Regions from separate parts of the Neobacillus sp. Fa239 genome, predicted to be linked through region 1. Evidence: predicted binding sites of a transcription regulator. Region 1 holds the regulator's gene; the other holds the start of a gene.

The links. Region 1 encodes Rex, which represses fermentation and respiration genes when NADH is low (regulators of the CRP and FNR family bind a similar motif). Its sites were predicted from a motif close to TTGTGAAATATTTCACAA; they were not measured.
Region 2: a site for Rex is predicted at 1,630-1,647, ahead of pflB (formate C-acetyltransferase). Genes of this name have one in related genera too.

What each region holds. Positions count from the first base shown of each region.
Region 1 is NZ_AP041611.1:9,344-12,548, reverse strand. Features, by position in the region: gene ACZ5XR_RS00070 (cytoplasmic protein) at 1-187, opposite strand, end outside; gene ACZ5XR_RS00065 (YhbD family protein) at 200-823, opposite strand; gene ACZ5XR_RS00060 (redox-sensing transcriptional repressor Rex) at 943-1,599, opposite strand; gene moaC (cyclic pyranopterin monophosphate synthase MoaC) at 1,635-2,120, opposite strand; gene ACZ5XR_RS00050 (ABC-F family ATP-binding cassette domain-containing protein) at 2,293-3,205, shown strand, end outside.
Region 2 is NZ_AP041611.1:3,688,311-3,691,515, reverse strand. Features, by position in the region: gene pflB (formate C-acetyltransferase) at 1-1,553, opposite strand, end outside; gene ACZ5XR_RS18010 (cupredoxin domain-containing protein) at 1,873-2,325, opposite strand; gene mprF (bifunctional lysylphosphatidylglycerol flippase/synthetase MprF) at 2,544-3,205, shown strand, end outside.

The DNA of each region.
Region 1 (3,205 bases):
CATTGATCTTCATCTTTTCTGACTTTACATTCCCCTTGATGACCCCTGAACCATTGCAATCAAATAGGCTGCATTCAACATCACTATTGATTGTTCCTCTTCCGTTTAACGTTACATCATGGAATTGTCCGCCGTTCGAGGCCCCTATTCCATTAATAACCAGATCTCCTCTATTTTTTACTTCCATTTTCATTCTCCTTTATAGTAATTTCGATTTAATTTCTTCGATACACGCCATCAGAGAAAGCTGAGCAACCATTTTTGTTCCCCGCTCTAAATGGAAACCCTCTGCGTTTAGCAATAAAAGACAAGAAGAGACACCCAGCTTTCTCGTAATCACCAATTCTCCGCTTTTTTGCTTAAGCTCCTGACGATGATCAATGAGCAGCTGCAGCAGCATGGTCCCCTCATCCAAATTGATTTCCCCTGATTGTAGAAGCTTTTCTAGAACAAATAATTCAAGCATTCTTGAAAAATTGAAATTCAAACTGCCTTTTTCCTGCTCTAAATAAAAATTGGCGACTGTTGTCGAAACAATGTTACGTTTTATTAATTCATCCTTCGATAAATTTAAGTCGGTTACGCTTGGGGAAAACATGTTTGCCAGCTCATCCAAGGATAAGTTTTCTTTCATCGTTTGAATTTTATTAATTCGATCTAACATCTTTTCTTTTGGAAAAAAAGTTTCTTGGCCGGTAAAGGTCGATTTCCGAACAAACCACTCCTCAGGGATTAGATCCTTTCGTTTCCATCTATATAACTGTCCATATGATATTCCGGCCAAATCTAATAATTCCTTTTTCGATATTAACTCCTCGCTCATATTGATAACCCCTTTCATAAAATCAATGTAACATAACACTGTTACGTTGTAAAGACAGGAATAAAATCCCTTAATCAATAAAAAAAGCCTTTCTACTTTTCGTAGAAAGGCCTCTTTCTTTACAATTCATCCATTTCTATTGTCGGATAATGCTTTAAAAAATAAACGAGCGATTGCAGCTCCACTGCCAAGTCAATGTGATGAACTCTAATGGATGATGGGACATTTAACCTTGCAGGAGTAAAATTCAAGATCGCTTTGACATTGGCTTTGACAAGCTTATCGGTAATCATTTGGGCCACTGGAGCAGGAACGGTCAGAATCGCCACTTGAATCTGTTCTTTCATGATTTGCTCTTCTAAATCATCCATGTGGTAGACTGGCACATCCCCAATCGTTGTGCCCATTTTATTTGGGTCGACATCAAAGGCGCACTGAATCTTCGTATTATTATTTTTTAAAAAATTATAATTTAAAAATGCTGTACCAAGATTACCTACACCAATTAACGCTACCTTTGTTAATTCATCTTGATCGAGTGTTTTCCGAAAAAAGGTTAACAGGTAGTTGACATTATACCCGTACCCTTTTTTTCCTAAAGCCCCGAAATACGAAAAATCCCTGCGAATCGTTGCCGAGTCTACTTTCACTGCCTCGCTTAATTCCGCTGATGAAACTCTTTGTTTCCCGGAAGCACTCAGATTTTGTAAAAATCGATAATATAATGGAAGTCGTTTTGCTGTCGCCTGTGGAATTTTCATTGTATCATTCGTCATGTTCTCCTACACCCCCATGAATGGATTTGTATCCTTTAATTCCTTTTAAAATCACCATGTTTACCGCCCGTTTTCTCTACTAGATAAGTCGGGCCGATCACCATGCCTTTATCCACTGCTTTACACATATCATAAACGGTTAACGCACATACAGTCGCAGCTGATAGCGCTTCCATTTCCACACCGGTACTGCCCTTTGTTTTCACAACAGCCTCAATGTTTAACTTATACAGCTCCTCTTGGTCCCTGCTCCAAGAGAATGAGACATTAATACCTGTCAAAGGAATGGGATGGCACATCGGAATCAAATCCCATGTTTTTTTCGCGGCCATAACGGCTGCTACCTGAGCAACGGCTAAAACATCGCCTTTTTTCATTTGATTATTCGTAATTCTATCATAAATTTCTTTATTGACAGTGATGCTTGAATGGGCCAATGCTGTACGTGCCGTTTCCGGCTTATCACTTACATCAACCATTTTCGCCCTGCCCTCTTCATTAAAATGAGTAAATTCAGCCATAAAAAAAATCCTCCTATCAAATCATACACTATTTTTTCGTTCATGTGTGTGAAACTTTGAGCGAATTAAGACAAATTTACAGTAATTTCTTATTCCCTAGTCGAATTATCGCACTTATTGCCGATATAAGGGGAATAAGGTACACTATTTTTAAGTAATAGAGGTGAATAGAATGATTTTATTACAGGTTAATCAACTAGCAAAATATTATGGCGCTGACCTTATTTTATCGAATATAAAACTTGAATTACAAACCCGGGACCGCGTTGCCCTTGTAGGAAGGAACGGTGCCGGAAAATCCACCCTTTTGAAAATGATTGCCGGATTCATATCGCACGACAGCGGTGAGATCATCAAGCCGAAAGATGTAACAATCGGCTATCTGGCCCAAAATACCGGATTAGAATCGAATTTGTCGATTTGGGATGAAATGTTGACCGTGTTTGAAGACCTTAGAGCGATGGAAAAATCGCTTCGGAGGCTTGAAGAACAAATGGCGGACCCGGAAATTAGCAGCTACGATAGAATATTAAAGGAATATGACCAGCTCCAAGTAAAATTCAAAGAACAGGGAGGATATCAATATGAAGCTGATATCCGCTCTGTCTTACATGGATTAAATTTTTCGAACAGCTCGCTCATGATATCCAGTTTAAGCGGTGGTCAAAAAACCCGTCTGGCCTTAGGAAAGCTTCTGTTAACAAAGCCTGATATCCTAATTTTAGACGAACCGACAAACCATCTTGATATCGACACCTTAACTTGGCTTGAGCAATATCTGCAAGGTTATGATGGAGCAATTTTAATTGTTTCCCATGACCGCTATTTTTTAGATAAAGTGGTGACGCAGGTTTACGAGGTTTCCCGCAGACAAATTCAAAAATTCATTGGAAACTATAGTTCCTACCTGGATCAAAAAGCAGTCAATTACGAACGGGATATGAAGCTATATGAAAAGCAGCAGCAAGAGGTTGCGAGTCTGCAAGACTTTATCGCCCGGAACCTTGCCCGTGCTTCAACGACGAAACGTGCTCAAAGCCGCCGGAAAAAGCTTGAAAAAATGGAACTGATGGACCGTCCCCTAG
Region 2 (3,205 bases), 2.0 Mb from region 1:
ACACTTAAACCTGCAATACCGGTCGCCATTGTCCGTAGTATTTTCGTATCATGTAAGGCCATTTCAATTCTTTCATAGCTGTATTTATCATGCATATAATGGATGACATTCAATGTATTGATATAAAGACCTGCAAGCCATTCCATCATTTGGTCGAATTTTTGCATTACTTCCTTGTAATCTAATACTTCAGATTGTATTGGTTGATACTGTGGGCCGACCTGAATTTTTAGTTTTTCATCGATCCCGCCGTTAATCGCATAAAGAAGTGCTTTTGCAAGATTAGCACGAGCCCCGAAGAACTGCATTTGCTTTCCAATTTCCATCGCAGAAACACAGCAGGCAATCCCATAGTCATCACCATATTCCGGACGCATGATATCGTCATTTTCGTATTGGATGGAACTGGTTTTAATCGACATTTTCGCACAGTACTTTTTAAAGTTTTCAGGAAGCATTGTTGACCATAGAACAGTTAAGTTTGGCTCAGGTGCAGGGCCCAAGTTGTCTAAGGTATGAAGGAAACGGAAAGAGTTCTTCGTTACTAATGAACGTCCGTCCTGTGTCATCCCGCCGATTGATTCTGTAACCCAAGTAGGGTCGCCGCTGAATAATTCATTATAATCTGGTGTACGGGCAAATTTAACAAGTCTGAGCTTCATTACAAAATGGTCGACTAATTCTTGTGCTTCAGTTTCTGTTAATATACCATTCTGCCAATCTCTTTCAACATATATATCAAGAAAAGAAGAAACACGTCCAAGACTCATGGCAGCACCGTTTTGCTCTTTAATCGCAGCTAAGTAACCAAAATATACCCATTGGAAGGCTTCAGCAGCATTTTTCGCCGGTTGAGAAATATCGAAGCCGTAGCTGTTTGCCATTTCTTTCAGTTCTTTTAATGCACGATATTGCTCAGAGAGTTCTTCGCGTAACCTCATGACATCTTCTGACATTACTTGGCTGGTATTATTGTAATCTTTTTGTTTTTCTTTCATTAAGAAATCGACACCATATAAGGCAACGCGTCGGTAATCTCCGATAATACGTCCTCGTCCATAGGCATCAGGAAGACCGGTAATAATGGCAGCTTTTCTTGCAAGCCTCATTTCATCGGTATAAACATCAAAAACTCCTTGGTTATGAGTTTTGCGAATTTCTGTAAAAATTCTTTCAATTTCCTGATTTAACTCATAACCATAAGCCTCGCAAGCCTGTTTCGCCATTCGAATCCCGCCGTAAGGCTGAAGGGAACGGTTAAAGGGTTTGTCGGTTTGAACCCCGACGACTTTCTCAAGTTCTTCGTCAAGATAGCCTGGTCCATGCGAAGTGATTGTTGAAACCGTTTCGGTATCCATCTCAAGGACACCGCCATGTTCACGCTCCTGTTTGGTTAGTTCTATGACTTGTTCCCAAAGTTTGTTTGTTCCTTCAGTTGGTCCTTCTAAGAATGCATCGTCGCCTGTATAAGGAGTAAAGTTTTTCAAAATAAAATCTCTTACGTTAACTTCATGTTTCCAAATACCATTGTTAAAACCTTTCCATTGTTCCATGATTATTCACCCCTATTAAAAATTGAAAATATAACAGATTATGGATCTATATCTCACAATTAGTATAACAGCTCGAATGTGAAAATTTTCACATAAATTGTTAAGATATTGTGAAATACATATTTTAAAGGTTTTTTTAACGATTTATTGAACTTCTTGTGAACGAATTTGGATTAGGTATAAATCTGTATTATATAAAAAACACACAATACAAAAACTGTTATATAGGCGAAAAACAATAATAACAAGGTATTTATATTATTTAACCAGTGAAACAGATTCCTTTTCCCATTGAAAAAGGATGACTTTGGGTCATCCTCTAATCTACTACGATATCAGCGATCATTGGTCCATTATGCGCCCGGTCAGGGTGGGCCTCGCAAATTAATCGATAGGTTCCTTCTTGATCAAATTGAAGAGGAACGACCGTTTCTTCTCCTTTTTTAACTGTGCCTTTTATCTTCGTACCTTCTATATAAAAAGGATGCTCATTTCCATTGATTCCATTAATAAAAAGCTTTACCTTTTCCCCTTTTTCTAAATGAATGGTTCCCGGGTCCCATCGATAAGCTTCAATTTCTTTTCCATCCTTCATTTTACTTTTATATTCGACTGTGACCATGTGAATTTCGCGAATATTACTATTCGCTTGCTGATTAAACACGGCCGTATCAGCAGCTCTCAGCATGAACCAGGCTGAAATGGTAACCAGTGTGAAACCGACTGCTAAATAAAATAAAAGTGTTTCTTTTTTTATGACGAAAAATTTCATTTCCATAACCCCCTCTGATATATTTGTCCTATTTTATGTTTATGCAGATAGGGGGAGAAAACTTGTCTTTTATTTTAACTGTTTTAGGATAGGGCAATCTGTCAAGAATAGGGATACAGCATGAGGACTATTCAAATAAAAAGGAATTATTTTCTTTGTTTTTCCTGTTGAAAAGTTTATATTAAGATAAGTAGAGAAAATAATGGGTGGTTATCTTGTTGGGGATCAAAAAAGAAAAATTACTTCAAATAGCGAAATTTATATTTCCACTTTTTTTACTGATTTTTGCGATTGTCGAAATAAAAAAATTTACTGGCAATGTAAATGTCCACTTACTTCAAAACGAATTGAACCGACTTAATATAGGTATCTTGCTCCTGATTTTGGCTGTTACTTTTTCTGCAGTACTCCCAATGATGCTTTATGATGTCATTCTTGTTCAAATACTGAAATTGCGGGTGCCTAAAAAGGAATTGTTAGAGCAGTCGTTTATTGCCAATGCCTTTTCAAGTTTAATCGGCTTTGGCGGTATCATTGGTGCAATGTTAAGAACCTACTTTTTCAATAGCTTAGAAAATGATAAACGAAAGTTAGTAGGCGGAATAGCTTCCGTTTCGTTTTTTTACTTAACAGGAATTTCTGTCCTCTCTTGGATTGTGGTAATCGGATATTATAATTTTCCGCTGTTCGCTGATACCCGGTGGCTTTTTTTTGCGGTTCTTGCGGTGAGCTTTTTTACACCGGTATTTTTGTTCATCCATTTTCTTAAAAGGAAAAGGGACCACAATTCTTTGATTTCCGTTGAAGCATCGATTAAGCTTGTTTTCGTTTCGATTGTGGAATGGTTTGCCGTTTTCTTTGCTATCTGGATATTAACGAA